2 regions of the Mesorhizobium sp. B264B1B genome follow, and region 2 is predicted to be linked to the other one. Evidence: riboswitches for the same ligand, from Rfam matches in the RefSeq annotation. Region 2 holds a riboswitch; the other holds the start of a gene.
The links. A riboswitch is a leader RNA that binds a small molecule or an ion and turns the genes downstream of it on or off. The one in region 2 is predicted to bind thiamine pyrophosphate.

Region 1: another riboswitch for thiamine pyrophosphate. It lies ahead of LB547_RS28535 (YkoF family thiamine/hydroxymethylpyrimidine-binding protein); the one in region 2 lies ahead of thiB (thiamine ABC transporter substrate binding subunit).

What each region holds. Positions count from the first base shown of each region.
Region 1 is NZ_JAIUIS010000019.1:48,402-63,737, reverse strand. Features, by position in the region: gene LB547_RS28575 (PfkB family carbohydrate kinase) at 1-490, opposite strand, end outside; gene LB547_RS28570 (ADP-ribosylglycohydrolase family protein) at 487-1,539, opposite strand; gene LB547_RS28565 (GntR family transcriptional regulator) at 1,543-2,268, opposite strand; gene LB547_RS28560 (DUF3309 family protein) at 2,749-2,913, opposite strand; gene LB547_RS28555 (tetratricopeptide repeat protein) at 3,336-5,738, shown strand; gene LB547_RS28550 (ABC transporter substrate-binding protein) at 5,907-6,929, opposite strand; gene LB547_RS28545 (ABC transporter ATP-binding protein) at 6,922-7,689, opposite strand; gene LB547_RS28540 (ABC transporter permease) at 7,686-8,441, opposite strand; gene LB547_RS28535 (YkoF family thiamine/hydroxymethylpyrimidine-binding protein) at 8,540-9,148, opposite strand; TPP riboswitch at 9,139-9,252, opposite strand; gene LB547_RS28530 (hypothetical protein) at 9,471-9,788, shown strand; gene msrA (peptide-methionine (S)-S-oxide reductase MsrA) at 9,928-10,446, opposite strand; gene LB547_RS28520 (hypothetical protein) at 10,631-10,942, opposite strand; gene LB547_RS28515 (hypothetical protein) at 11,043-11,243, opposite strand; gene LB547_RS28510 (ABC transporter permease) at 11,228-11,467, opposite strand; gene LB547_RS28505 (hypothetical protein) at 11,464-11,664, opposite strand; gene LB547_RS28500 (glycoside hydrolase family 108 protein) at 11,667-12,404, opposite strand; gene LB547_RS28495 (O-methyltransferase) at 12,589-13,416, shown strand; gene LB547_RS28490 (hypothetical protein) at 13,596-15,336, opposite strand, start outside.
Region 2 is NZ_JAIUIS010000008.1:175,774-191,109, reverse strand. Features, by position in the region: gene LB547_RS18340 (ABC-F family ATP-binding cassette domain-containing protein) at 1-1,198, opposite strand, end outside; gene LB547_RS18335 (thiamine diphosphokinase) at 1,200-1,844, opposite strand; TPP riboswitch at 1,933-2,048, shown strand; gene thiB (thiamine ABC transporter substrate binding subunit) at 2,091-3,089, shown strand; gene thiP (thiamine/thiamine pyrophosphate ABC transporter permease) at 3,327-4,940, shown strand; gene thiQ (thiamine ABC transporter ATP-binding protein) at 4,940-5,722, shown strand; gene LB547_RS18315 (M48 family metalloprotease) at 5,980-7,443, shown strand; gene LB547_RS18310 (RNA polymerase factor sigma-32) at 7,516-8,382, opposite strand; gene LB547_RS18305 (amino acid ABC transporter substrate-binding protein) at 8,704-9,477, shown strand; gene LB547_RS18300 (ABC transporter permease subunit) at 9,584-10,264, shown strand; gene LB547_RS18295 (amino acid ABC transporter ATP-binding protein) at 10,261-11,052, shown strand; gene LB547_RS18290 (patatin-like phospholipase family protein) at 11,165-12,073, shown strand; gene LB547_RS18285 (CarD family transcriptional regulator) at 12,176-12,757, opposite strand; gene fdxA (ferredoxin FdxA) at 13,125-13,463, opposite strand; gene LB547_RS18275 (RNA-binding S4 domain-containing protein) at 13,668-14,051, opposite strand; gene LB547_RS18270 (helicase-related protein) at 14,078-15,336, opposite strand, start outside.

The sequences.
Region 1 (15,336 bases), on a different contig from region 2:
CGAGGACAAATGGAATGTCCGCCGGCAGCGTCTCGATCCAGTCGGTGAGCGCCTCGCGGCTGCCGGGATAGCTCAGCGTGTAGCCTGACGTGAACACCCAATCCTCGGGTGCCACCAGAACCGGCGCCATCAGATCGAGGCTGAGCACGCTCTCCGCCCCCGGCCACGACACGAAAGTGCGTTCGGCATCGCTGGAGATCATGGCGACGCAATTGCCGCTGTCCATCAGTGGCGATGGCTGGATCAGCGTCTCGATGCCTTCGGCACTGAAGGCGGCGCGCAGGAAGTCGCCATTGGGTCCGCTGCCGAGCTGGCCTGCGAATACCACCTTCATGCCGGTGCGGATTGCCGCGACCATCATGTTGAAACCGCCGCCGGCGACCTGGGCGTAGCTCGAAGCCGTCTTCTCCGTGCCCGGCGCCGGCAAGGCATCGATACGGTAGACATAGTCGACCACCGCGCTGCCGATATGGACGAGACGCGCGCTCATGCCGCCGCGTCCTTGCCGGGGCCGGCCTGCTCCAGGCGACTGTTCGAAGTCCGCGCCGCGACGAGATCGGCGGCGAGCGCACGAACGCCCGCCATGTCAAAGCCTTTGAGGCGGGCGATGCGGTCCTGCGGCAATCGTGAAAGGCCGGTGCAGGCGCCGGCCATGCCTGCGGCGATGGCGCCGATCGTGTCGGTGTCGCCGCCGAGATTGGCGCTGATGACCGCCGCTTGCCAAGCATCGCCGCCGGCGACCTCCAGCACAGCAAAAGCGGCCGGAACGGACTCCTGGCTGGCAACGCCGGTGCCGACCAGATCGGTGATCAGCCGGACCGCATCTTGCGGCGCCTTGCCGCGGATCAGATCCTGCGCCCAGGCGACGCGCGCGGCGATGTCGCCGCCGGTCACCCAGTGGCCGTGTGTCGCCCCCCGCCTCGCCGCCGCGACGGCGCTGTCGGACGCGGCGCGCCAGTCGCCGCCGGCGATGCCGCGGCTGACGGCGGCCGCGACCGCCGCGGCGGAGGCAATGGCGATCGAGGTGTTGTGTGTCGCCCGGCAGGTTTCGGCCACCTTGTCGACGAGCGCATCCAGCGGCTCCGGCTGCATCATGATGCCGAGCGGCGCGATGCGCATGGCCGCGCCGTTGGTGTCGCCGCCGCGCCCAGCCTCCTCGGCCGGCACGCCCTTGTTGATGGCGTCGATGGCACGCTTGGTCGACGGTCCCAACAGATCGTAGCTGCCGCGCGCCTTGACCTCGCGCTCCCAGTCGAGCAGCGCGTTGACCCAGCGCGCATGCTCAAAGCGGCCGCCTGAGGCAACCAGGATGCGGCCGAGCAGCAGCGCCTGCTCGGTATCGTCGGTGATAGTCCCGGCCGGCAGCCCTTTCGACACCGGATGATCGGCAAAGGGCGCGACGAAATCCTCGACATGGCCGTAGAGTTCGGCGATGCGCTGAGGCGACAGAAGCTGCGTCGGCATGCCGAGCGCGTCGCCCAGCGCCCCGCCGACGAGCGCACCCATGGCGCGGTCCATCTCAAGCTCGTTCTCCGGCATCGCTCAGAACCTCATATGCAGCGCGAAATGGGCGGGATTGAGCAGGCTGGTGACATATTCGACCGGCCGCTCATCGGCCGCGCGCGTCAGGCGACGGCCACGCAGGAAGGGTGTGCCTTGCGCGCAGCCGAGGATAGCGGCGTCATGGGCGTTCAACATCTCGATGTCGACCCACTCCTCGCCATGGTCGGGTACAAGCCCCGCTTCGCGCAGCGTCTGGTGCAGCGAGCCTTCGCGCAGGCCGCGCAGCGGCACGTCCTCCAGCTCGGGCGACAGCGGCAGGCGGCTGCGTTCGATGGAGATGGCATGGCCGTCGCTGGCATTGGTGCGAACCCGGTCGACGGCGATGAAGAGGGGGCTTTCGATGCCTAACAGCACGGCAAGCTCGGGGTCCTCGATCACCTCCAGTCGCAGCGTCCGGGTATCGGCGTTGGCGCCGGCATTGGCCAGCGCGCGCGACCAGCCGATCGCATCATCGACCGGCTTGCCGTCAAAGGTGACGAAGGAGCCGATACCGACCTTTGTGGTGATCAATCCGCGGCTGGAAAGTTCCTCCAAGCCTTTGCGCACCGTGTTGCGGCTGACGGAGAAACGCTGCACGAGTTCGTTTTCGCTTTGCAGACGGTCGCCGAAACCCAGCACGCCGGAGCGGATCTCGTGTTCCAGAACGGTGGCGATCTGCTCGGGCTTGCCCGTGCCGGGAGACAGTTTGATCGCGCTCCGCTTCATATTCGTACCTGTATAGTGAACCTGTCTAGTCCTGTTTAATCTCTCCTCGTATAGCGGACTTGTCAATGGGACGGGTCATGTACCCCGATGCACTGCTTTCGACGATCCGCCGGCCGCAGGCGGCAACGAAGAAGGAATTTCCCCAGTGCTGGACGCGTCGCACCGTGTCGCGATCCTGCTGCGGTGACCCTACCGGCAGAAGAACGAAAGCCCGCTCCGGGAACCGGGGCGGGCCTTGGAGGAGGACAAGGGGTGGGACCTCTCCTCTTGCTTTCCACGGGGGGTGTGGACCGAAATCACCTTACGGGAGTTTCGCCAGAGGCCCGATCACAAGCCTGTTTGCCCGCATCACGATCCGGTGCGCACCGGCATCGACATTGGTCACGGGATCGCGATTAGCGACCAATGCATGACGCCCAAACGATGCATGTCGCCCAAAAGCGGGCTCTCGCCTTGTGAGAACGACGTGCACGACGCGCTTTAGATGCGTCCGAGCACGACCAGAATAATGACGATCAGCAACACAAGCCCCAGCCCGCCGCCACCATAATAACCGGTTCCGTAGAACGGACCGCCGCCGAGGCCGCTGAAGCCGCCGAGCAGGGCGAGGATAAGGATGATGATAAGGATGGTTCCAAGACTCATGGCTTCCACTCCCGCAGGCACTTGCGCGCCGGTTCGGCACTTCTGGGTTGAGAATGTTGCTCACAGACAACGCTTTGAACGCGTTCGCGTTCCACCTAATGCAGGACGTCGAGAAGGCGACGGCGCAATTCGTGCAGCAGTCTTGCCGCAACGGCGGGCTTTCCGACCGGCCACCGCGCAGGATACGATACAGCTGAAGGTACGTGATCACGACGTGGACGGCGAGATTGTAGAAGGAAAAAGCCGACAGCAAAAACAGGCAGTTGAGCGTCAAGATCGGATCCACTTCGACTTATCTCGATCTTGCATCGTCAGATCTGTGAGAGCGGATTTGCAATTCATGCTTGCATTTCTGGAACAAATAAGGAACAGTAGGGAACCTAGCTGCCAAGGCGGATTAAAGTTTTGGGGGGACCAGCGATATGATGAGGTGGAAGGATGCGCGGCTCCTCGCCGCCGCGATCGCGATGACAAGCCTTGCGCCCGACCGGTGGCCCTCAGCCGGGCTTGGCGCCGCTCTCGCCCGGAACACGCCTGCGCTCGCAGCCGAGAAGGATTATGCAACCTGCTTCGGCGAGGACATCGAGCCGGACAAGCGCATTGTTGCCTGCTCCGCGATTGCGGAGGACGCCGCAGAGCCGGCGCGCAGCCGCGCCACAGCCTATTTCCAACGGGGCGTCGCTCTCGGCGACCAGAAGCAATACGACCGATCGATCGCCGACTACAGCGAGGCGATCGCGCTCGATCCGAACGACGCTTCCGCGTATCTCAACCGCGGCGCCGACTGGTTCAGCAATGGAGACGACGACCGTGCGATCGCGGACTTCAACATCGCCATCAGCCTGGAGCCGTCTTCCAGCGATGCCTACAGCAACCGTGGCCTCGCCTTCCTGCACAAGGGCAAGATCGACGCGGCCATCATCGATTTCCAACAGGCAATCGAGGCGGACCCTCAGAATGGCAAGGCGCATGCGGGCCTGGGCATCGCCTGGGACAGGATGGGCGACCCGAAACAGGCCCTGGCCGAGTATGACGAGGCGGTCCGTATCGATCCCAACAACATATTGGCCAATGTCAAACGCGGTATCGCCCGCGCCGCCGAGAGTGAGTTCGATCCCACTGTCACCGATGACGATGCTGAACAGGCGCCCGGCGAGGACTTATCCGCCGCCAAGGATACGACCAGCAATCGCGCAGCCGCAAAGACCTTGATCGAGCGTGCGGGGATGCGGCTGTCGAAATATGGCCTCGAAGGCGCGCTTCTCGATTTCGACAAGGCGATCAGCCTCGATCCCGACAATGCGGACGCCTATCTCGGGCGCAGCCGCGCAAGGACACTCAAGGGAGACAGCGCCGGAGCGGCGGCGGATTGCCTGCGCGCCATCGAGCTTGATCCGACGCGGGCAGGAAGCTGCGGCGCTCAGCTCGCCGCCGACCAAAGCAAGCCGGCACCGTTGCCGGACACCCAACAGCAAAAGCAGCGAGCCGTCGTTCCGGATATCACTGCTACCCAAGACACGCTGGCCGCAAGGGTTCTGGAGGCGACCGATCCGCGCGCCCTCGAAGCGATCCTTGGCGGCGATGCCTTCCTGGACATGGGCAAGTACGATCAGGCGATCGGCGCCTACAACAAAGCGATTGCGCTCGATCCGAACAACCGGTTCGCCTATTACGGCCGCGGCAAGGCCCAGGCCGCCAAACGCGTTTACGAGCAAGCGATCGCCGATTACGACACGGTCATCCAGCTCGCCCCCAATTTTGCTGCGGCTCATTCTCGCCGGGGCCTCGCCAAGATCACGTCAGGCGATGCCGAAGGCGCTCTTGCCGATTGCAGCCGGGCTTCAACACTCGATCCAAAAGCGCGCGACGCCTACTTCTGCATGGGCATGGCCTGGCACGCCAAGGGCGACGCGGGGCGCGCGATTGCCGCCTATTCGGTAGCCATCGAGATCGATCCGAAAGACGACGCCAGCCATTACGGGCGCGGCATGGCGCGTGCTGACAGGAAGGACTATGACGAGGCAATCGCCGACTTCGGCCAGGCGATCAAGCTCGATCCCGACAATCGCGATTACGCGGTCGCCCGCAAGGCGGCTGTGGCTGCGAAGGGACAGGGCGATATGGCGGCCGCCACGCTCGGCGCCGTCAGCTCGGCGGCGGCCACCGCCAGTTCAGCCGCCGGTTCGGCCGCACCGAGCGATACTGATTCGGCCGCCAAGGCGCTTTTCGCCAAGGGTCGGAGGCTGCATGAGAAAAATGACTATGACGGCGCCATAGCCCTGTATGGCAAGGCGATCGCACTGGTCCCGGCATTTCATGACGCCTATCTGGCCCGGGCCATGGCTTGGGAGGCCAAGAACGATTATGCTCATGCTGTTGCCGATTACACGCAGGCGATCGCGATCAATCCGAATATAGCCGAGACCTACTACAGTCGCGGCCAGAACCTCAGTTTCCAGGAAAACTACGACGGGGCGTTTGCCGACTTCGAAAAGGCCATCAATCTCAACCCCGCGGACGCAAGGGTCTATGCCGATCGAGGCCTCCTATGGATGGGAGGGCACGAGGACGTCGCCGCGCTGCACGATTTCGAAAAGGCCATCAGCCTCGATCACAAGAACCCCTTTGGCTATTTCGGTCGAGGCGTGATCCGAACCAGCAGAGCGGACTATGAAGGGGCCATCGCGGATTTCAGCCAGGCGATAAGGCTTAAGCCGGATTTCGCAACCGCTTACGAGGCGCGGAGCCGGGCGTGGGAAGCCAAGGGCAACCGCAAGCGTGCTCAGGCCGATCGCAAGAAGGCACTGAGCCTTGGGGTAGATTAGACGGGCTTTTCGGGAGGGCGCGGATTTTGCGTTGGAGTGGTTTGGGCGTAATGGCAGTCGCCGCTCTGTGCTTTATTGCGGTAAAGGTTTTGCCTTGGGCGCAGCTCTGACGAGGCTGACGAAAGGCAATCAGCTTGAGCAGCGCTGGCGCCCGATGCGGTTTGATCCCTACCCCAAATAGAAGTTACTGAAATAGTTGCCAAAATCCGGTTGCCGGGCAACGGGCTCGCCGTCCCCGTTCCGGAGGATGCCGGCGGCGAAGAGATAGGAACCGATCGCTTCCATCTTGGCCGGGTCCATGCTGCCTATGGCGCCGTTTCGCCGGCGCAGATAGTGCCCGTCGATCAGCGTCTTCAGCGAGGCGTGGATCAATGCCGGATTGGTCAGGGCGTCCTTGTTGGCGGCGATCAGCAGTGTGGCCGCTTCTTCGGGATGATCGACGGTGAACTGGTAGCCGCGCCGCGTTGCCCGTATGAAGCCCGACGCCAATTCCGGATTTGCACGCAGATACGCATCGCTAGAGGAGATCAGCGTGGTGTGCTCGTCGGGCACGCCGTAGTCGGCATAGACGAAGCTTCGCTGTTTAACGCCTTTCAGTTCTGCCTCGACGCCTTCCCAGGTCGAGACCTCCAACGTGAAGTCGACCGAACCGTTGGCCAGCGCCTCATAGGCGGACGTGCCGAGCGTCACCGTTTCGAAAGCCCCCTTGCCGCCGTCGTGACGGATGATGGTCGAGATCAGCGCGTTTTCCCAGGCACTGCCGAAACCGCCATAGGTCAGGCCGTCAAGATCCCTGGGGGTTTTGATCTCGTCACGCGCTGCATTGAACACCAGCCGTCCGGTTTCGGACTGCACCACGGCATAGACCGCCTTGAGATCGGCGCCGGCGGCTTTCTGGGTGAAGAGGCCGATGGAGCCGTTGATGCCGAAATCGGCAACGCGGTTGGCAACCAGCGTGCCTGCACCGGTATCGCTGTAGGGCAGGATGTCGACCTCGAGGCCGGCCTCGCTGTAAAACCCTTTGTCGCGAGCGACGAACAGGCCGATATGGTTGGTGTTGACCGTCCAGTCCAGCGCCACCGTTACTTTCCGGGCGGCCGCCTGGGCAAGAGATCGGCCTGGCCGGGCTATAAGGGGAAGGCCGGCAGCGGCAGTGAGCAGCAAGGCTTGCCGGCGCGTCAGGTCAGTCATGGTCCGTGTCCTTCTGGTGGCTCGGGTTGAGGAGGATGTCGAGGATCTCGGCTTCGAGGGTGCCGGCCTGCCGTGCAGCGCCGCCGGCCAGTTCGCGTGGACGCGGCAGCGGCACGGTGATCTCAGCGACGACGCGCGCCGGCCGCGCCGAAAGCACATAGATGCGGTCGGACAGGAACACAGCTTCGCGCACGTCGTGGGTGATCAGCAGCGCCGTCCAGCAGTGGCGCCGCCACATCTGTTCCAACCAGCGTTGCATGGCGGCGCGGGTCAGCGCATCGAGTGCGCCGAACGGCTCGTCGAGCAGCAGCATATCGCGTTCCTGCACCACGGTGCGCAGCAAGGCCGCGCGCTGGCGCATGCCGCCGGAAAGCTGCGCCGGAAAATGCCGTTCGAAACCGGCAAGCCCGAATTCCTCGAACAGCGGAGCAACGCGAGCGCGGGCAGCCTTGCGCCTGACACCTTGCACCTCAAGCCCGAGCGTGGCGTTGTCAAGAATGCGCCGCCAAGGCATCAACGCGTCGCGCTGCGGCATGAAAGCGAAATGCCGGCCGTGGTCATCGAGCGGCTTGCCGTCGAAGAATATCTCGCCCTCGCCGTGAAGCGCGCCGGTCAGAAACTGGAACAGCGTCGACTTGCCGGCGCCGGAGGGGCCCAGAATGGAGACGAATTCGCCGGCGCCGACGCTGAGCGAAATGTCGGCAAGCACGTCGAGTCCTTCGAAGGCCTTGCGCACATGTCGCAGTTCGAGCCGGTTCATCGCCACGGCCCCTTTCCTGCGGCCCGCCCGCCGGCGGTCCGTTCCCATGGCATGGCAAGGCGCTGGACCAGCATCGTCAGCCCGAACAGGACGAGCGTCAGCACGGCGCTGACGGCGACGGCGGCCAGCACCAGGTCCGGGCGGAAGTTGTTCTTGGCGTTGAGCATGTAGATGCCGAGGCCCTTCGCCGCGCCCGCATATTCGGCGAAGATGGCGCCCACGACAGCATAGGTGATCGAGATCCTGACACCGGCGAAGAAGTAGGGCAGCGCCGAGGGCAGCCGCGCCAGGACGAAGACACGCCAGCGCCCTGCCCCCATGGCGCGCAGCATTTGGCCGATCTCAGCCTCCGTCGCCTCATATCCTTCGGCCAAAGCCACCAACATCGGAAAGAAGGTGACCAGCGCCACCAGCATGATCTTGGGCATCAGCCCAAAGCCGAACCACAGCACCACCAGCGGTGCAATCGCCACCAGCGGCAAGGTCTGGCTGACCACGAAGACCGGAAAAAGGGCGCGCCGCAATGGCTGGGAGAAGTCGATCAATATCGACAGCGCAAAGGCACCGCCGAGCGAACAGGCAAAGCCTGCGAGCGTGGCACGGAGGGTTGGCACGGCGTTATCGGCCAGCGCGTGCCGGTTGAGCATTGCCTGAGCGAAGACGCGCGATGGCGCCGGGAGGATTGTCGGCTTGATGCCACCAAAGCGCGCATAGAGTTCCCACGCGGCTAGCAGCAGCCCCACCGAAAGCATCGCCGGAGCGGTTCTGGCGATGAGGTCCACGATCGGACGCGAAGGGGCGGACGGGGAGGACACGCAGGTACCCGGAGCGGATGGCGCGCGGCGCGCCGTCAGACGGCGGTGGGGCTGTTGGCCGAGACGGTGACGTCGAGCGTTACGTGGCCGGCACCCGGCCCGAAGCGGCAAAAGGCCTCGTTGAGTGCGGTAAAAATGGCGCCTGCGTCGCCGCGCAACTTTGTGCAGAAATGCTTGGAGCGCTCATATACGCCCGACTGCTTCAGGAAGTCGATGCAGCCATAGATCTCGTCCATGTGGTCGTCGGTGCCCATGACATAAAGCGAGAACTGCGCCGCCGCCGGCTGGCCGGTGGCGGCCACGCCGCGCACGGCGGCGATAGCGGCTTCCTTGCGCGGGCCGAGCGGCCCGGCAGGTCCGCCAAACGCGTCGGAGCGGCAGATCAGATCGTCCGGCTCGCCCGGGCAGCCGCGCGAGATGGCGGCCGAAAGCACGCAATGCTTGCCGCTGCGCGCTGCCGCCACGAACAGGTCGCGCATGGCAGGAAACAGCACCTCGGGCGGTCCGACCAGCAAGGTCGAGATATCGTCGGTCTCGATCCGCAGTCGATCACGATAAGGGTCCAGTGCCCCGAGCGCGCCAAGGATGACGCCGACAAAATCGCTGGACATGGGATATAGGGAAATCTGTGCGCCTGAAAACATCGCCCGCCTCGCTCCGCTGGTATTACCCAGATCAGCTTCTAGGGTCTGTGGGCTTGCCGCCCCCGTCTCAGCCCCGACCGTACGGAGCACCCCTGTGGATGGACGCGTTAAAGCACCAATCGGGCGGCTATGAAAGCTGTTTTTTCAGGACCATCGCCGGAAATGCATTGCGCCAGGCCTGATTTATGGGCGGTTCCGTCGGGCCCGGTCTTGAGGGAAATTTGTCCGGAACCTTAGCCACGACGAGTGGTTGTCCCTATAGTCGCAAACGCGACGAACTTCGTGGAAACGAGCGAAGACTTCACAGAAATGGAGACAAACCATGCTCATGAAAATCCTCGCAGCTTCGGCTCTTACCATTGGTCTCGCGACTTCGGCGATGGCGCAAAGTGCTGGCGGAAACGGCGCCAATAATGGGCCCGGCAGCGGCCAGTCGGTCACGGTCGACCCGAACACGCCGGCATCGCCGAACACGGTGGATCCTGGCACGACCGGCAGCACGACCGTCATGCCCGACGGCATGAATTCGAACGCGGACCGGAACTGTCCGGCCAGCCCACAAGGTGCTCAGCCGGATGCCAGCCACACCGCTCCGGGCACCGCTTCGCCGACCGTCAATGACAAGCATTGCGGCAAGTAGCCATTCGCCGAAACTGCTGGAGAACGCCACGGGGCGTCTGTTCCGTGGCGTTTCCGTCTCTTTATGTTTCACCCTCGCCGAACAGGCAGGCGCCTGAGACGTAAACCGCCATCGGCCTTCGTCTCGGTTCGGGCGCCGTCTACGAAACAGCCTTTTCGCGAACCGGCAGCTTCCAGCCCGGCCTGACGAAATGACAGGTGTAGCCGTTCGGGTATTTCTGCAGATAGTCCTGATGCTCGGGTTCGGCTTCCCAGAACGCGCCGGCCGGAGCCACCTCGGTGACCACCTTGCCGGGCCACAGGCCCGAGGCGTCGACGTCGGCGATAGTGTCTTCGGCGACGCGCTTCTGCTCATCGCTGGTGTAGTAGATCGCCGAACGGTAGCTCATCCCCACATCGTTGCCCTGGCGGTTGCGTGTCGTCGGATCATGAATCTGGAAGAAGAACTCCAGCAGCGTACGGTAGCTCACACTGGCGGGATCGAAATTGATCTCGATGGCTTCGGCATGGGTGCCGTGGTTTCGGTAGGTGGCATCAGGCACGTCGCCGCCGCTGTAGCCGACGCGCGTGGACAGGACGCCCGGGATGCGTCGGATCAGATCCTGCATGCCCCAGAAACAGCCGCCGGCAAGCACCGCGCGTTCGCTTGAAGTCGCCATATCAAATCTCCCCAAAGCAACTCCGGGGAAAGGTTGTAGCCGTTTCCGTCCGGAATTGCGCACGATAAAACTGGAGGCCCGACGCTATGACAGCCGCTCCAGGATTTCCCATAGATGGGCATTGTCGTCGGCTTCGTCCAGTCGACGGGGGCGTCCTGCTGCCGATCACCACGGACGCGCGGCGTCACTCCCCAGGCCTGAACCTGCGCACCACGACCTCGAATACGATATCCGATATCCACATCGCGCAGACGCCGATGAGGAATGCGGCCGCCAGGGTCGTGGTGTCGTCATTGGCCATCGGCAGGCCCATGGCGCGGGAATACTGGACCACGGGCAGCGTCAGATAGGCGGCGGCTAGCGCGCCGCAGATCGGCGAGGCCACCATCTCGCGCGGTTTGTAGCGGTGGCGCGACAGCGCGCGCAATATGCCGCCGGAAAGGCCGGCGACCACCACCGGCACCTTGATGCCGAGCACATCGAAAAGATCATGCATCATTTCATTGTCTCGCGATCAGGAAACAGAACGACCGATCCGGCACCGAAGATGAGCAGTCCCAGAGCAGCAGGGCCCGAATCGAGCGGCAATACGATCGTCATGGTTTCCACCCGCACAGTTTCTCGCCCTTGCGGTTGTGCGCCAGCAGCATCCGGACTTCCGCATCCGACAGCGCTGCAACGGCGGATGCGGACAAGCGCATCGGGCTCGAGACCGCGCAAAATCCGCCTGTGACGGTGGTGCAGCCGGCTACCGCGACAAGTGCTGCGGCCGCTGCGACAATCAATCCCTTGCCCATGACCTGAGCTCCTTTCGGGCAGTGGCGGCGGGCAGCGCGCCGATATCGTTGTCAACCTGGTCGGCGACGTCGCGCGCCGCCGCCTCGGCCGCGGCCTGCCGACTACGTTCGGCGCGCTCGCCGGCAAGCCGCTGGCGAACACCCCAGCCAAACGCAGCGACGATGGCTGCGCCGATGCCGAGAACGGTCGAATTGCTGAGCAGGAAGGAGAGGAGCGCGCTCATTGGTTTGGCGCGTCCTTGACGAGATAGCCGACGGCAAACACGGCTAGCGGCAGCAGCGTGGCCCATGTCTCGGCATCGTACCAGGACGGCCAGACATTGCGTACGAAGACGCCCGAAATCGAAACGGCGGCGGCGGCGATGGTCGCGGCCGTCAGCTTGTTGGTCGGGCGGATGGTCGGCTGGGTTGTCGTGGCCATGATCAGAACATTCCTTGCAAGGTGGCGGCGACGTGGTGCCAGGCGGCGTAGGCGACGAGCAGGCACGCGACAATGATCCCGCCCGCCTTGGCGGCGGCTGGGATGTTGGCGCCGGCAGGCGCCGCCGCGACCGGTTCGACGGCATCTGTGGCAGCAGCGCCGCCCGGCGCCGCCGCAGCAGCGGTCGGCGCAGGATCTGGCCGCGTGGCCGATGCCTCGCCTGCCCCGACAGCCGTCAGCAGCAGCGCCTGTGCGCGGACGGATCCGACCCGGCTCGACCAGCCTTTGCCGAAAGTCGGCCAGGTCGGAAGCCGCTTCAGGAAAGCCAGGCGGGCATCGCAGAGATTGTCGATGACGACGGCGGCCGGTCGGGAACCGACGGCCGCGAGCGTCTCGGGCCCGATGCGGCCGTCCTGGGCGGTGCCGACCACTGCTTGAAGATATTTCGCCGCCCTGCTTGGCCCACTGTTCACGGCATAGTCGAACACCGCGTAATCCACGCCGTCGGGCAACTCGGCGCCAGCCACCGCATCCCAGTAGAAGCGGCGGTACACCGTGGCGAGTTGGGCATCGCTGATCTTCCTGAGATCCGCCTTGGCGGCATCCGCCTTCACGTAGCGGCGGAAATTGGCGAGCGTGACGCCCTTCATGGTGGCGCCGCCCGGATCGGCCGGATTGTCCGACCAGCCGCCTTCGGATTTGAGGACGAGCGCAAGCGCCCGCGTAAAATTGCGGTCCATGATATCCCTTTCGATTTCTTGGTGGATGAGGTGAGTGGGTGATCGCCGGCAGCACAGGGGTGCGGATAGTCGCCGTTGCGCGCGCCTCGGTGCCTACTTGCAGTGCGTCAAAACCGGAGGTCGCCTTGCGCGCCGGCCGACGCATGGTTAGAAAAAATACAATTTTAGGACGAACAGGTCTGGGATGAGAGACTTTGTTGGCGCCGCGCGACGCCTGGCCTTCAACAGCCTGTCGGCCGCCATCGATCGCCGCTGGAACGTCGACCCGCTGGGCTCGGCGCCGCGTGCCTCGAAAAAGGAATATCTGAGGCTGTTCGAAGCCACCCGGCGCGTCTCATTCCCTGAGATCGACAGGCTCGAGGCCGAAACCGGCTTTGCCGTCGATCGCGACTGGCTCGACGAACTGGCCCTCCACACCCAGATCACCATCAAGACCAGCGCGCTCGCCTACCCGCACGGGCGGGTGCTCTACAGTCTTCTTCGCCGCCAGCTGGCCGACAGCCCAAGGCCGTTCACCACCGTCGTCGAGACCGGCACCGCGCGTGGTTTCTCCGCGATCTGCATGGCCAAGGCACTCGCCGATGCCGGCGCCTGCGGGCATGTCGTCACGCTCGACGTCCTGCCGCACCATCATCGCTTCTACTGGAATTGCATCGACGACCATGACGGCAGGAAGTCGCGCGCCGAACTGCTTCGGCCGTGGCAGCCGCTGGCCGACCGGATCATTTTCCTGCAAGGCGATTCACTCCTTCAATTGCCCAGGGTCGGCGTGAACCGGATCCACTTCGCCTTCATCGACGCGCAGCACACCAGGAAGAACGTGCTGGCCGAGCATCGCTGCGTTTCGGGCGTTCAGCGCGAGGGCGACATGGTCGTATTCGACGACGTCACGCCGGGGTCCTTCGATGGCGTGGTCGAAGCGGTCGCCGAGATCGAGCGGCAGGGCCGGTACGAGGTGCGCCGTCTGAACGCGTCCAAGCAAAGAACCTATGCCTGGGGCGTCAGGCGGTGACGAGACGAGAGCCCGGATAAACCATCGGAGGCGAGACCTTGCTCAGAAATATCGCCCGCAGGCTTTATCTCGGCATGCGCCGGAACATCGACACCCCGCCCCATGGCGGCCGATGACTACCTGAAGGTGCCGTACTTCCCCATGGCGACGAAGCATTGCTGATCCTGCAAGAAACCGAACTAGCGCACCACCCAGCGATTGAGCCTGACCGCGCGGCCGGCAGCGGCTGCTGCCGGCAAGGCATTGGTCAGTGTCACCGTGTTAGCCGAAGGTGCGCCGTTCACAGTTGTGTGGTGCCATTGGAGCTCTGCTCCGGTAATCACAGTGTCAAGTTCGATTCCAATACGGTCGCCAGCCGTGATTCCCGCGACGCTTGCTAAGCCAATCGTGGTGGCACCGGAAATGGCGGCGGTGGAGACGGTGGTCTTCAGTAGGAATGTATTTCGATATCCACCAAATTGTGCCCGCTCGATGGTCGCTCCAACGGGAAGATAGCTTTCCATAAGGAAGCTATAGCAAAGCCGGCTGATGTCGGTCTCTTGATCACGCAATCGCAGTATGGGCGCGGCGAAGCCTTGTTCAAAATCGATACTTTCAATGATCGTTGCGCCAATCCATCCGGACGCCCCAACGAAGAATGAGGCAACAGATGGGTGTATCCACAGCCAGTTGGTCGAAAATTCATAAACCGATGCACCGGTTCGAGCGATTGACTGGCCGTTGCTACCTTTTGCATAGTACGGGGCATTGCCTGACAACACGGTGCCAGAGGCGTCGAAACAGATGACCGTAATGGCGCGCGAACCGTTAAGGAAGTTGAGGAACGCGTGCTGTGTGGTGTTGGCTTTTTTGTAGATGTGGCCGACAGCCTGGCCCGAGCTTGACACCACAAGTTGGCCGTCGCCGTTGGCCCGCGACGTGCGCGCCGTGACACCGTTGGTCAGGAAGGGCGATGGAGCTGTATAACCGCCGGTCGCGCTGTCGTACAAAACGACGCCGGGTACCGTGATGCGGCCCTCGGCCTGCACCGGAAAGAACCGCTCGCCCTGAAAGCGCCTCACCAAGTTGGCCCCTCCAGTCGGCCTATTCGACATATCTCGCAGCGAGACAAACAGGCGCTTCAGATCAGGCGAAAGGATGTTCGCGTCATCGATGCCTGACGCGCTCAAAAGATCAATGTTGAAGGAGGCGAAGCCAGTCGCGGATGGCACGTTGACGAGAGCAAGTGTGTTGGTGAAGGCGCTGTAAGTTTCGATGCGCGCATTCTTGAAAAACACGGTGGTCAGGTTGCTGGTGCTGCCTAGCGCGGCGTAGATGAAAGCTGCATGGCTAACGCCGGCCGAGCCACCATCAATGCCGATTTGGGGGCTGTCGATCAACACCTCTTCAACGGCAGCGGTCCCGGCGAGAGTCAGCTTGAAGGTCCCGCGACCCGCCGCCTTCTGGTTGGTGCCGATGTACCAGGTTCCACCGCGGAACTGGTTGTTTACGAAATAGCTCGCGCCAGCCAGATCGCAATGCACATGGGAGCCGTTGTTGTAGAGAGTGATGATGTTGAATTCGTTGCTTACCCAATTTGTATTTGCCGTCAGGCCGTCGAAATAGAGCCCTTCGTCGTAACCACGGGCAGCAAGCCAGAGCTTGCTCTCGGCCATGCCGCCGAAGTGAATGCCTCGCGTGTTGGCGACAACAGATTTGTCTGGTGTATTCTGGACTTCCAACCAGATCTTTGCGCCGCGCAAAACATTCGTTCCGGTCCCACCGATGCGGACCGCCGAAAGGCCGTCGAAAGCACCGCGTATCAGCGCCCCCTTGCCATTGATCTCGCTGATGTCGCGCCAGTCGATAGAAGAGCCAACCGCGTAGTATGTTGCTACGGCAGGCAGGACGAGCACGGCCTTGGTAATCCGGCAATAGGAG
Region 2 (15,336 bases):
TGCGTGTCTGCTCCGGCTTGAACAGGAAGTCCTTCATGTAGGAGACGACGTGGCGCTGCTCGCCATTGATGACAAGGTTCTCGCCGCGCCCGTCGGTGAGATACTGAGCCAGCGTCTCCTGCGGATCGACCGCCTCGCGCTTCTGGTCGAGCGTGGCGATCTCCAGATTGGTGCCGAGCCGCACCGAACCGGCATCCGGCTGCAATTCTCCGGTCAGCATCTTCAGAAGCGTCGTCTTGCCGGCGCCGTTCGGCCCGACGAGGCCGACGCGGTCGCCGCGTTGGATGCGGGTCGAGAACCCCTTGACCACGGTGAGGTCGCCAAAGCTCTTCTCGATGTTCCTGGCCTCGATCACCAGCTTGCCGGATTCGGCGGCGTCGCTGGCCACCATGGTCGCGGTGCCTTCGGCGCCGCGATGGCCGCGAAAACGCTGGCGCATGGTCTGCAATTCGCCCAGGCGGCGCATGTTGCGCTTGCGCCGCGCCGTCACGCCATAACGCATCCAGTGTTCCTCGCGCACGATCTGGCGGCCGAGCTTGTGCTGTTCGCGCTCTTCTTCCTCAAGCACCTGGTCGCGCCATTCCTCGAAATGGCCGAAGCCCTTATCCAGCCGGCGCGTCTGGCCCCGGTCGAGCCACACGGTGGCGCGCGAGACGCGCTCAAGGAAACGGCGGTCGTGCGAGATGACGATGAGGGCCGAGGAGGTGCGGACGAGTTCCTCTTCCAGCCATTCGATCACCGAGAGATCGAGGTGGTTGGTCGGCTCATCGAGCAGCAGGATATCAGGCTCGGGCGCCATGACGCGGGCAAGGGCGGCGCGCCTGGCCTCGCCGCCGGAGAGGTCGCCCGGCTGCTCCTCGCCCGAGAGGCCGAGGTGCTCCATCAGGTAGCTGGCGCGATAAGGATCGTCGGCGGGACCGAGGCCGGCCTCGACATAGGCGCGCACGGTTGCGAAGCCGTCCATGTCGGGCATTTGCGGCAGATAGCGGACGGTCGCCGATGGCTGGCGGAACACCTCGCCGTCCTGCGGCTCGATCAGGCCGGCGGCGATCTTGAGCAGCGTCGACTTGCCGGACCCGTTGCGGCCGACCAGCGCGATCTTGTCGCCTGCCGACGCAGCCAAGTCGGCGCCGTCGAGCAGGGGCGTGCCGCCGAACGTCAGTTTTATTCCGTCGAGATTGAGAAGAGGCGGCGCCATGTCAGCTTTCTGGCAAGGGATAGGGATGGGCGAGCAGCAGCGCGCGCCCCGCTCCCAGCGCGATCTCGAGCCTGCCCTTGACCTCATTAGAGATGGTCAGCGATGAGCCGAACGCGACCTTGACGCGGTCAAGCGGCCATTTCGCGCCGGCGACGGTCAGCCCGGCAAGCTCGGAAAAACCCAGGATCGAGAACAGGGTGCCGTCTGTATAGTCGAAGCGGACCGTGCCGTGCGCCAGGGGCATGCCTTCCTGCGCGCCGCTGGTCAACAGCACCTTTGTCCCGGCCCCGGCCAGCCGCAGGGCGAGCGCCATGTGCAGGAAGGCATGGTCGGCGCGCTTGCCGCCGAAGGCGCCGGCAAGCACGAGGCTGGTCGCGCCGCGCTCCAGGGCGGCCGATATCGCGAGTTCGCCATCGGTGGCGTCCTTCTCTGCCGGGAAGGTTCGGCGCGGCACGGCGGCCAACTCATCCGGCAGGCCGGCGGGCACGGAATCGAAATCGCCGACCCACAGTTCCGGCACAAGGCCGAGCGTGCTTGCATGGCCGATGCCGGCATCGGCGGCGATGACGCGGGTTCCCTCGACCTGACGGTCGAGCCGTGGCGTGCGGATGAGATCGCCGCCAAGCAGGATGGTGAATGTGCTCATATCGTGTGGCCCTTACCAGCCCGACAGCGGAAACGGAAGGCCGGCAAACAGCCACTTGCGCGGTTCACCGGCCGGGCCTATGTGTCGAGGCGCTCTAACGGGGTGCCGGACGCGATATTTCGCGGACCGGCTGAGAGGCAGTCTCGCCAACCCGCTGAACCTGATCCGGTTTGTACCGGCGGAGGGATTAGACGTTTCGGACAGTCCGACGCCTCAATTCCTTTAACCCGAACGAAGGAGGCGCCGATGCGCACGCTTTTATACGCCCTTGTCTCTGCAATGGTCGTGGTTCTGTCCGGGCCGGCCTTAGCCAAGGACAAGCTCACCGTCTACACTTATGAGAGCTTTACCGCCGACTGGGGCCCCGGCCCGGTGGTGAAGAAGGAATTCGAGGCCGAATGCGGCTGCGATGTCGACTTCGTCTCGGTTGCCGACGGCGTCGCGCTGCTCAACCGCGTCAAGCTGGAAGGGGCCGCGACCAAGGCCGACATCGTGCTTGGCCTCGACACCAATCTCACCGCCGATGCCAAGGCCACTGGCCTGTTTGCGCCGCATGGCGCCGTGACCGGGCTCAATGTGCCGGGCGGCTGGAACGACGACATCTTTGTCCCGTACGACTATGGCTATTTCGCCGTCGTCTATGACACGCAGAAGCTGAAGACGCCGCCCAAGAGCCTGAAGGAATTGGTCGAGGGCAGTGCCGACGACAAGATCGTTATCCAGGATCCGCGCACCTCGACGCCGGGCCTCGGCCTGCTGTTGTGGGTGAAGTCGGTCTATGGCGACAAGGCGCCGGAGGCCTGGGCCAAGCTCAAGGCGAAGGTCTTGACCGTGACGCCGGGCTGGAGCGAGGCCTACGGCCTGTTCACCAAGGGCGAGGCGCCGATGGTGCTGTCCTACACGACCTCGCCCGCCTACCACATGGTTGCCGAGAACACCGAGCGCTACCAGGCCGCTTCCTTCGAGGAGGGCGAGTATCTGCAGATCGAGGTCGCCGGCATCACCACGACGGGAGCCAAAAATCCGCTGGCGGAAAAGTTCATCGCCTTCATGACCGGGCCGAAATTCCAGGATGCCATCCCCGAGACCAACTGGATGTTCCCGGCCGGCAAGACCGACAAGCCGCTCAATCCGGCCTTCGACAGACTGGTCAAACCGACCAAAACCTTGCTGTTCAGTCCCGAGGAGGTCGCGGCCAACCGCAAGGCATGGGTGGATGAATGGCTGGCGGTGATGAGCAAGTAGTTTGGTCGTATGATCGGATGATGAGTGCTCTACAGCGCCCCCCACTGTCCTGCCGGACATCTCCCCCACGAGGGGGGAGATTGGCCGTCACGACGGCTTTCGCCAATTGGCGACGTCACAGGAGAGGGTGGAGCGCTGAAGCAGCCAATCTCTCCCCAAGTGGGGGAGATGTCCGGCAGGACAGAGGGGGGCGCGAAGGAACGCGACGCTCGCTAAAGGTCCTTTGGGTGGCGCAGCGTGCAGCGCGCGTCTGACCCCCGCATCTCCGCCGGTATCCTCGCGCTTGCGGCGATCGGGCTCCTGATCGGCGGCGCGTTTGCGGGTCTTCTTTTCGAAGGCGCGAACGATTTCTCCGGAGCCTGGGCAGCCTTCGATCCTTATCTCCTGCGCGTCGTGCGCTTTACGTTGTGGCAGGCGGCGCTTTCGACGCTGTTGTCGGTGGCGCCGGCCCTGTTCGTGGCTCGCGCGCTGTCGCGGCATCCGCGCTTTCCCGGCCGCGGCTTCATCCTCCAGCTCTTCGCCCTGCCGTTGGCGCTGCCGGCGATCGTGGCGGCGCTCGGCATCCTGGCGCTCTATGGCCGCGCCGGCTATTTCGCCGGCTTTCTTGGTGCCGTCGGCGGTTACAATTGGCCGGGCATCTATGGCCTCTCCGGCATCCTCGTTGCTCATGTCTTCTTCAACCTGCCGCTGGCCACGCGGCTGTTCCTCGAAGCGCTGCAAACCATCCAAGCCGACCAATGGCGGCTGGCGAGCCAGCTCGGCATGGGTGCCGCACCGGCTTTCCGGCTGATCGAGTGGCCGACACTGCGCGCCGCTCTGCCGGGCGTCGCCGGCCTGGTGTTCATGCTCTGCATCACATCCTTCACGATCGTGCTGACGCTGGGCGGTGGCCCCGGCGCGACGACGCTGGAGGTCGGCATCTACCAGGCTCTGCGTTTCGATTTCGATCCCGCGCGGGCGGTGGCGCTGACGCTGCTGCAGATCGCGCTGACCTTTGTCGTGGTGCTGGCGTTGACGCGGCTCGGCGCCAACACCACCGGTGACGCCAATCTGCCGGTGGCGCCGCGCCGCTACGTCTCGGCCGGCAGGACCGAGGCCGCGCTGAATGCCGCGCTCGTCGTGCTGGCCCTTTTGTTCGTCGCCGGGCCGATGACGGCGACGGTGATGTCAGGCCTCGGCGCCGACCTCGGTCGTCTCGCCGGCGAAGCGGCGGTGCGGCAGGCGACGCTGACCAGCGCCGTGCTGGCTTTCCTGTCGGCGCTGCTGTCGGTTGCGCTGTCGCTTTCGCTCGCCATGGCGCGCCGCGTGCTGGCCCTGAAGCGCCGCTCCGGTCCGCGGACCGTGCTCGAACACGCCACCGACACCGGTGCCGGCTTCGTCCTGGTCGTGCCGCCCATCGTCATCGGCGCCGGCTGGTTCCTTCTGCTGCGCCATGTCGGCGATGTCTTTGCCATAGCCCCGGTCATGGTCGTCACCGTCAATGCAGTCATGGCGATGCCTTTCGCCATCCGTGCCATCCGCCCCGCCTATGATGCGGCGAGCGAGCGCCATGAGCGGCTCTGCGCGCTTCTGGCAATAGCGGGCTGGGCCCGGTTGCGGCTGGTCGACTGGCCGTCGCTGCGACGGCCGCTGGCCACCGCCTTCGCGTTTGCCATGGCGCTGTCGCTTGGCGATCTCGGTGTCATCGCACTGTTCGGCAGTGATTCCGTGCAGACTTTGCCCTACCTTCTCCTGGCGCGCATGGGCAGCTACCGTACCGAGGACGCCGCCGGCCTGGCGCTGCTGCTCGGTCTGGTCTGCCTTGCGCTTGTGGTGGCGGCGAGCTGGCTGGGAAGGGGGGAACGAGACTGATGGCTGCGGGCGCCACCAATGGTGCGACAAGGGGAGCCGAGGTGCGGCTGGACACGGTCTCGTTCAGCTACGGCGACGCGCCGCTCGTTTTCGATGTCGATTTCGCCGCGTCGAAAATTACCGCCATCATGGGGCCGAGCGGCTCGGGCAAGTCGACGCTGCTCAATCTGGTGGCGGGCTTCGAGACGCCGCGAGCTGGCCGCGTGCTGATCGGCGGCGCCGATGTCGGCGCGGCGCCGCCTTCGGCGCGGCCCGTGTCGATGGTGTTCCAGGAAAACAATCTTTTTGCCCATCTTTCGGTCGAAGAGAATGTCGGGCTCGGCCGCTCGCCCTCGCTGCGGCTGACCGAGGCCGACCGCGCTGACATCGCGGAGGCGATCGCGCGCACCGGCCTCGCGGGCAAGGAAAGACGCCTGCCGCGCGAACTTTCGGGAGGCGAACGCCAGCGTGTCGCATTGGCGCGCGTGCTGGTTCGCAACCGCCCGGTGCTTCTTCTGGACGAGCCTTTCGCTTCACTCGGACCGGCCTTGCGCGACGACATGCTCGATCTTGTCGCCGACGTGCATGCCGAGCGGGGCATGACGCTGCTGTTCGTCACGCATCAGCCACAGGACGCACGCCGTATTTGTGAGGAGGTGGTGTTCCTCGACAACGGCATGGTTGCCGCCAAGGGCAAGGCGGATGATTTCTTTGCCGGGGCTGGTCCTGAAGTTTTCCGGCGCTATGTTGGCACAAGCGCCTGGGAGGCTGGATCACGAGATATTGCCCGGAAGCGGACATAATTTACGCTCAAACCGGCTCCTGGCGACGGGGCGATTGCTTGCCATGACAGAGGTAGTGTGGCTAGGTCCGCCCTGTACCGGTCCGGTGCAGGCCGTGATTTGCCTGCAGCATCCGCCGCGCGTTGGTATGGCGTGGATGCTGTAATGCTTTGATTTGCGCATGAGCCCTTGCGAGGATCGCCCCGATTTTCGCGGGCATGCGCCAGACCCGAAAGGAAGCCGTTCTGCCGACCGGCACGGAAAGACCAAGAGGGAAAATGCTGGCGCGCTTTCTGGCGCTGGCCGGCTTTGTCGTGGCCCTGGCAAGCTGCCAGATGTTCACACCTCCGGAAGTCCAGGAATCCGGCTTCCAGCCTTCCGACAAACCGATCACGGTCGACAATGTCGCGGCCAATAACAAATTGGCCGAACTGGCCAAGGCGCAGCATCCACGCATCCTGGCGACCTATGGCGGCGAATACTCCGATCCCAAGCTCGAGCGCATGGTCGCCAAGGTCGTAGGCAGCCTGACGGTGGTGTCGGCCAACCCGACCCAGACCTATCGTATCACCATCCTCAATTCGCCCAACGTCAATGCCTTCGCACTGCCGGGCGGCTACCTCTACGTCACGCGCGGCCTGCTGGCGCTGGCCAATGATTCGGCCGAGCTCGCCGCCGTCATCGCGCATGAGATGGGCCACGTCACCGCTAACCACGGCCTGCAGCGCCAGCAGCTCGAGGCCGAGGAGGGGCTCGCCACCAAGGTTGTTTCCGACGTGCTCGGCGACAGCCCGACCGCCAAGGCGGCGCTGATCCGCGGCAAGCTGAGACTGGCGCAGTTTTCGCGCAACCAGGAACTGGAGGCCGACGCGATCGGCATCAAGTCGATCGGCGAAGCCGGCTACGATCCTTACGCCGCCGGCCGCTTCCTGCAGTCCATGTCGGCCTACACCGATTTCCGCTCGATCAGCGGCGCCACCGACGCCAGCCTCGATTTCCTGGCAACGCATCCCAATACGCCGCAGCGTATCGACCTTGCGCAACGCCATGCCCGCCAGTTCGGCCCGCCGGGCGTCGGCACCCGCGATCGCGACGCCTTCCTCGCCGGGATAGACGGCCTGCTCTACGGCGACACGCCGGAAGAAGGGTATGTGCGCGGCGAGACCTTTCTGCATCCGGGCCTGGGCGTGTCCTTCTCGGTGCCGGAGGGCTTCATCATCGACAATTCGGCCGCCGCCGTGACAGCGACCGGGCCGGGCGACATTGCGATCCGCTTCGACGGCGTGTCGATCGACAAGAACCGTGCGCTGACCGATTATATCAGGAGCGGCTGGGTGGCCGGTCTCGACGACGCGAGCGTCAGGCAGGAAACGATCAACGGCAACGAGGCGGCGACGGCGCATGCAGGCGCCGAAGGCTGGCAGTTCGATATCGCGGTAATCCGCGCCGGCGGCCAGGTCTACCGGCTGCTGACGGCGGCACCATCCGCCAGCACGTCGCTCGACACCGTGGCGCGTTCCGTCAGCGGCTCGTTCCGCATTCTGAGTGCCGCCGAAAAGGCGGCGCTGAAGCCGCTGCATATCCGCGTGGTCACCGTCCAGCCGGGGCAGACGATGGGTTCGCTTTCGGCGCAGATGGTCGGCGTCGACCGCAAACTCGACCTGTTCCGGGTGCTCAACGCGCTGTCGCCGGGGGCTGCGGTTTCGGCCGGCGACAAGGTCAAGATCGTCACCGACAAATAGCCGATAGTCGGCGCTGACCCGCTCTCTCGTTTTTGGGACGAGAAACTTCTAGGTAGTTTTCCTGGAATGGATTTAGGCGGCGGTGGCGAGGAATTCCGGGTTCTGCTTCACCAGCGCCACTTTCAGCTTTTCCATGGCGCGGGCCTCGATCTGGCGCACGCGTTCCTTGGAAATGCCAAGCGTCTCGCCGAGCGCTTCGAGCGTCGCGCCCTCGTCGCTCAGCCGACGCTCCTCGATGATGCGCAGCTCACGCGCGTTGAGTGCGGCAAGCGCCGCCTTCAGCCACATCGAGCGGCGTTCGATATCGATGGTGTCGCTGACGACCTCGTCGGGCAAGGGATCGTCCGACACGAGGAAGTCCATCCGCTCGGTCGCGCCCCCATCGTCGGCAAGCGGGACATTGAGGGAGGAGTCGGGCGCCGAGAGCCGCGAATCCATCAGCGCGACATCGGCTTCGGAGACGCCGAGGGCCGCTGAAACCTCGCGGTACAGCGTCCTGTTCGACAGCGGCTCCGCGGCGCCGTTCGCCAGCCGGGCGCGCAGGCGCCGCAGGTTGAAGAACAGAGCCTTTTGCGCCGAGCTGGTGCCGCCGCGCACGATCGACCAATTGCGCAGGATGTAGTCCTGCATCGAGGCCCGGATCCACCAGGTCGCATAGGTCGAAAACCGCACTTCGCGCTCCGGCTCGAATCGGGCCGCGGCCTCGAGCAGGCCGACATGGCCCTCCTGGACCAGATCGCCAAGCGGCAGGCCATAGTGGCGGAATTTGGAAGCCATGGAAATGACCAGGCGCATATGCGCCACGGTGATGCTGTGCAGCGCGTTCTGGTCGTTGTCCTTTTTCCAGCGCAGCGCCAGCCGCAACTCCTCGTCGCGTTCGAGATAGGGAGCTCTCATTGCCGCGCGGACCATAATCCGTCCTGCCGTGTCTTCCATCATGAGGCGCTCCCTGGCTCAGGCGATACGGATTTCATTTCGAAGCCCGGCAGCCGCCTCGACTTGAAATGGCGGCGTCCTGCCCTACAACGAAGGCAAAACGTGCCATGCGCGGGAAAGGTTCCGCCGCCGGCGGCGCGGCGTGGAAGCTGCGCGAAAAAACTCAGGGCGGGTTCGATGCACCGCCAGAAACGTCAGTTGTAGAATCTCATTCCGAATAATGGACGTTTTTGAAATTCCATTCCTTATTTTTTCAACTCACATCTGTCAATTTCCAGCACTCACACCATGCCGGATATCAGGCCAGGACGGGATCACAGAAAAATGAAATGGCTCAAGTCGCTCATCGTCGCCGGAACTTTGCAGGTTCTGGCTGTTACCGCAGGCTATGCCGGCGCCAATCTCGACCAGATCAAGCAGGCCGGCGTCATCAAGGTCGGCACGGAGGGCACCTACGCACCCTTTACCTATCATGATGCCGGCGGAGCGCTGGTCGGCTTCGATGTCGAAATCGCCAAGGCGATCGGCGAAAAGCTCGGCGTGAAGGTAGAGTTCCTCGAGGGCAAATGGGACGGGCTGATCGCGGGCCTCGATGCCAACCGCTATGACGCGGTCATCAACGAAGTCGGCATCACCGACGCCCGCAAGGCGAAATACGATTTTTCCGACCCCTACATCGCCTCCAAGGCAGTGCTGATCGTGCGCGGCGACAACACCGATATCAAGAGCTTCGCCGATCTCAAAGGCAAGAAGTCGGCGCAGTCGCTGACTTCGAATTTCGGCAAGCTTGCCGAGGCCAACGGCGCCGAACTGGTCGGCACCGACGGGTTCGACCAGTCGATCCAGCTGCTTCTGACTGGCCGCGCCGACGCAACCATCAATGACAGCCTGTCCTTCCTCGATTTCAAGAAGCACAAGCCGGATGCCAATGTGAAGATCGCGGCCCAGGAAGAGAACGCCGACTATTCCGGCGTCATCGTTCGCAAGGGCGATCCGGAACTGGTTGCCGCGATCAACAAGGCGCTGGCCGACATCAAGGCGGACGGCACCTATCAGAAGATCGCAGACAAGTATTTCGGACAGGACGTTTCGAAGTAATTTACGGCCGGGCCGTTGGCCCGCGCGACATCGCCCGGCGGCGGACCGTTTTGACGGCCCGCCGCCTTTCGCGTGATATACGGCAGTCGCAAGAAGGAGCCCTTTCGTGCCGCACTGGCTGCAACTCATGCTGGAATCGCTGCCTTCGCTGCTGTGGGCCGCGTTGATCTTCACCGTACCGCTGACGCTCCTGTCCTTTGTGCTTGGCTTGAGCGTCGGTCTTGGAACCGCGCTGATCCGGCTCTTCGGGCCAATGCCCCTGGTCGCGGTGGCGCGCTTCTACGTGTGGATATTCCGCGGCACGCCGCTCCTGGTGCAGCTGTTCCTGATCTTCTACGGCCTGCCCTCGGTCGGCATCCTGCTTGACGCGTTTCCCGCAGCGTTGATCGGCTTCACGCTCAATATCGGGGCCTACTCGTCGGAAATCGTTCGCGCGGCGATAGGCGCGGTGCCAAAGGGGCAATGGGAGGCGGCCTATTCGATCGGCATGACCTGGAGCCAGGCGATGCGCCGCACCATCTTGCCGCAGGCTGGGCGCGTGGCGGTGCCGCCGCTCTCCAACACCTTCATCTCGCTGGTCAAGGACACGTCGCTGGCCGCCGCCATCACCGTGCCGGAAATGTTCCAGGCCGCGCAGCGTATCGTCGCCACCACCTATGAGCCGCTGATCCTCTATGTCGAGGCGGCGATCCTCTATCTGGCGATGAGTTCGGTGCTGTCGGCCTTGCAGACGCGGCTGGAGGCACGGCTCAATCGCTATGGCGGGTTCCTGGAGGCGCGCTCGTGATCGACCTTGCCAACATCGAAAAGCGCTTCGGCGACAATCTCGTGCTGAAGGGCGTGACGGTTGCCATTGCCGAAGGCAGCGTCACCGCGCTGGTCGGTCCTTCGGGTGGTGGCAAAAGTACGCTGCTGCGCTGCATCAACCTGCTTGAGATCCCAACTTCGGGCACAGTGCGTATCGGCGATCAGGCGCTGGAGTTCCATCCGGGAGCGAAGGTGGCGGCCCGGGACATTCAGCGGCTGCGGCTGCAGACCGGCATGGTGTTCCAGAACTTCCAACTGTTCCCGCATCGCACCGCGATCGAGAACGTCATGGAAGGGCTGGTGACGGTGCTGAAGTGGCCCCACGCACGGGCGCGCGAACGGGCGCTCGCGCTGCTGGAAAAGGTCGGCATGGCGCACAAGGTCGATGCCTGGCCGGCAACGCTGTCGGGCGGCCAGCAGCAGCGGGTAGCGATCGCCCGGGCGCTGGCGCCGTCGCCAAAGGTGCTTTTGTGCGACGAGCCGACCTCCGCGCTCGACCCGGAACTGGCGCAGGAAGTCGTGGACGTGCTCGGCCGGCTCGCCAGCGAGGGGACGACGATGGTGATGGCCACGCACGATCTGCGGCTTGCTTCAAAGATCGCTCGCGAGGTGGTGTTCCTCGAGGCTGGCATTGTCGTCGAAAAGGGCCCCGCGGCGGTGCTGTTCGGCAATCCGGAGCGCGAACGGACAAGACGGTTCATCGCGACGCTAAAGCAGGAAATGGCGGAGAAGGAGGGTGGGGGAGAAGGCGGCAATTTCTCGTCCTAGGCCTGCGCTGCGCTTGCTCCCTGCCGGGCATTTATCCTCGTGAGCCGCCGTCAGGCACGGTGTTTCTATTTCGATGGACGGGCGTGTCCATGCGCTGCAATAGTGGGGGCCGATGGTTCGCAACGTTGCTCTTGTTCTCGGTGGTGGCGGGGCCGCCGGAAATGCCTGGCTGATCGGCATCATCGCGGGCCTCGCCGACACTGGTGTCGATCTGACCGAGGCCGCCGATCTGGTGATCGGAACCTCGGCAGGCGCCAATGCGGCAGTGCAGGTGCGCAGCGGCATACCGCCGGGCGAGCTGCTGGCCGCGGTGCTGTCCCCGCTGCCGGTTCAACCGGCCGGACCGAGCCGTCAACCGCCGTTGCCGCCGATGGATAGTGTATTCGAGCGGATGCGTTCCATTTCCGCCGCCGCTACCTCGGCAGCCGATCTGCAACGGGCGATGGGCGCATTCGGATTGGAGAGCGATGCCAAATTCGGACCGGAAGTGGCCAAACAGCGGCGCGCGCTGGTCGCCGCCAGATTGCCTCGCCATGAATGGCCGGAAAGGCCGATGATCTTGGTGGCCGTCGACGCGCTTACCGGTGAACTGGCTGCGTTCGACCGCGATTCCGGCGTCGATCTGGTTGACGCGGCCACCGCGAGCACCGCGCTGCCCGGTGCGGGGCCAACGCACAGCATCAATGGCGTCCGCTACATCTCCGGTGGCGTGCGCTCCGCCGATAATGCCGACCTTGCCTCGGGCTATGCGAACGTGATCGTGCTCTCGCCGTTCAGCGGACGGAGCGGGCCGCTACCGGAAGGCCAGTTCGAGGGCCTGCGCAGACCGCCGGGCGCGGACCTTGCAAGCGAGGTCGAAGCCCTGCGCCAGCAGGGCAGCGAGGTGGTGGTGATCACGCCTGACGTCGATTCCCGCGCCGCAATGGGCACCAACCAGATGGATCTGGCGACCCGCATCCCCGCGGCCCGTGCCGGTTTCGCCCAAGGCAAGAAGGAAGCGACCCGCGTAACGTTCCTGTGACGATTCCACGCCCAGGGGCGTGCACCAACTTTCCAAATATTGCCTGCAACAAAAAACCCGGCGCAAGGCCGGGTTTTTCAAAAACTCAAAAGGCGCAAGGCCTCAGGCAGCTTCTTCCTGCTCGGCTTCCTCATTGTCGGCCTTGGCGCCGCGCTTAGGGCCCTTGTTGAGATTGACCTCGATCAAACGCACGGCTTCGGTTTCCGACATGCGGTTGACCGCGGCGATCTCACGGGCCATGCGGTCGAGCGCGGCCTCGTAGAGTTGGCGTTCGGAATAGGACTGCTCCGGCTGGTTGTCGGCGCGGTAGAGGTCGCGAACAACTTCCGAGATCGAGATCAGGTCGCCGGAATTGATCTTGGCATCATATTCCTGCGCGCGACGCGACCACATGGTGCGCTTGACGCGGGCGCGGCCTTGCACGACCTTCAGTGCGCGTTCGACATAATCCTCTTCCGACAGCTTGCGCATGCCGATCGAGGTTGCCTTGGCGACCGGCACCTTGAGGCGCATCTTGTCCTTCTGGAAATCGATGACGAACAGTTCCAGCTTGTGCCCGGCCACTTCCTGCTCGTCGATCGAGACGATCTGGCCGACACCATGCGCCGGATAGACGATGTACTCGCCGGTCTTGAAACCGTGACGTGCAGCGGTGGACTTCTTCTGCGGGGTGATCGTTGCCATTACGCCCTGAACTCCTTGTTGTGGGCCGGCGGCGGTGCCGGCTGAACTCGCGCGATCGGGTTACCGATCATTAGCCGCACAACAGATGAACCCACCGGAAAAGCCGGGACCGGCAAACCGCACGATTGCGATCGCCTGGCCCAGATCGCTCTGGTCCGATATGGGATTTTCACCTTTCAGTGATTTGGGGCGTTAGCGCCATAAATCGACGTTGTGTCACCGGCATGTTTCGCTCATGTAACACAAAAAGTCGGAAGAATCAAGGTTTTGCTGCATAAGCGAAGGCCACAGGTTCACGCCGCCTGTCAAGGCGGTTAATAGGCCGTACCTCTTACGCCGCGTCATGCCGGTTGAAACGGCAGCGCTGTCAGTCGCCTTCTCCGGGTTCAGCCGAGAAATATTTCTCGAACTTGCCGGCCTCGCCATCGAAGGCCTTGGCGTCGGCCGGCGGCTCCTTCTTGGCGGTGATATTAGGCCATTTCTCAGCGTATTCGGTGTTTATCTGCAGCCATTTGTCGAGGCCCGACTCAGTATCGGGCTTGATCGCGTCGGCGGGGCATTCCGGTTCGCAGACACCGCAGTCAATGCACTCGTCGGGATGGATGACGAGCATGTTCTCGCCCTCGTAGAAACAGTCGACCGGACAGACCTCGATGCAGTCCATATATTTGCATTTGATGCAATTGTCGGTCACGACATAGGTCATCGATCTGCTCCGGGACGTCCCGTTTTTGTTGGCTTTTTCCGTGAGGTAACGCCTTTGGCGCCCGCTTGCAAGGGCGGCCATTCCGGCCATGCCGGCATTGCCGGAATGGAATTCCAACGGCTCGGCAATGGCGGGCATCGGTCATGTGCTCGGACCGTTGTGTCGGCGGCGTGGAAGAACATACATGCCTCCGTGCACCGGCGGTCAGTCGTCGCCAAGCAAGCGGTCGGTCTCGCGGCGCTCCTTCTTCGTGGGGCGGCCGCTTCCGGCCTCGCGCAGCCCTGGGATCGCGTCGGGAGGCGCCTCGCCCGTCGGTGCGGCAGGCGGCGACATGTCTTCGTAGAGCGTGCGTGCCTCCACGGCGGGGCCGCGCCGGCTTCCCGCATCGAGCACCTTCCAGATGAAGATGCGCCGCTCCAGCGTGATGGTCAGGACGTCGCCAGGCTTGACCAGGTCGGAGGCCTGCGCTGCTTTGTCGCGATTGATGCGCACCCGGCCGGCCACGACCAGTTTGGCGGCCAGCGAGCGCGATTTCACCGCGCGCGAGAAGAACAGCCATTTGTCGATACGCTGGCGGTCGGTGGCCATCGGGGCGACCATCGGATCCTGTGCGGCTATTTCTTCAGCTGGTCGCGCAAAGCGGCGAGCTTGGCGAAGGGAGAGTCGGGATCGAAGCGCACCGGGCGCTCCTCGCGCGGTTTTGCCTGAAACGAGGGTTTGCCGCCTTGCGGGCCGCCCTTGCCTTCCGGACTGCCGCCCGGCCGGCCCTCACGGCGGTCAGAACGCTCGCCCTGCGGCTTTCCCTCCCGCCGTTCCCCGCCTTCGCCTTGCGGCCTGGGCTTGAACTTCGAGCGATCGAAACGCGGCTTGCCGGCGCCATCGCGGCGCCCTTCATGGGCGGGCCGGGTGCCGGGCTGGCCGACAGCGGCATCCGCCGGGGCATCGGAGCGCGCCGCCTGGCCGTTGCGCGGCCGGGCGCGGTTCTCGTGGTGACGGTGACGAGGCCGCTGGTCGAAGCGACCCTGCCGCCACAACAGGATCGGCTTAGGCTCTTCGGCTTCCGCGGCGGGCACGCCGGCTTCATCCTGTCCCTGTTGGGGAGCGTCGGCGCTGTCACCCCCCTCGCTTCGCTCCGCGACCTCCCCCGTCGAGGGGGAGGTGAGAGCGTCGGCGCTTTCGGCGGCAGAAGTCTCAGGCACGGCTTCTGCTACAGGCGCAACCTCTTGCGTCGCTTCGGCTGGAACTTCGGGTTGTTCTTCCGCAACAGTTTCGGCCGCTTCCGCAATGGGTTCAGCAGGAATTTCGACGGCGGTCTGGGCAGTCGCAGTTTGCGGATCTTCCGCCGATGTGTCCTCAGGCGTGTCCGTCGCAGCCGCCTCCGCCGCCTTGGCCTGCTCGGCGCGCGCGGCCTCTTCCGCTGCCAGCTTGGCCGCCACGGCTTCCCGGGCGGCATTGTCCTGCGCTTCCAGCCGTGCCTTGACTTCGGCCGCCGGCTTCGGCTCGGCACGGTAGCCAAGACCTTTCAGGATTTCTTCCATGTCATCGGCCGTGGCGCCGAGAATCGACATCATCGGCGGCGTCACCATGAAAGACTGGCCGTCATAGGCGCCATCCGGACGCTGGCCGAGGCCGGGCTTCCAGTTGGTCGCCGGGCGGATCAGGTCGGCCAGCCGTTCCAGAATGTCGATGCGCACGGCGCGGCGGCCGAGATTGCGGTAGCCGGCAAGCTTGTAGAAGGCCTTGTCGAAAGCCGGATCGATGACCACCGAGGTGCGGCCCGATGCCAGCGCATGGACGACGTCGCCGAAGCCGGGCTTGTCCTTGCCGTCGTTTTTCAGCGCCCACAGCAACGTCACCAATCCCGCGGGCGCCG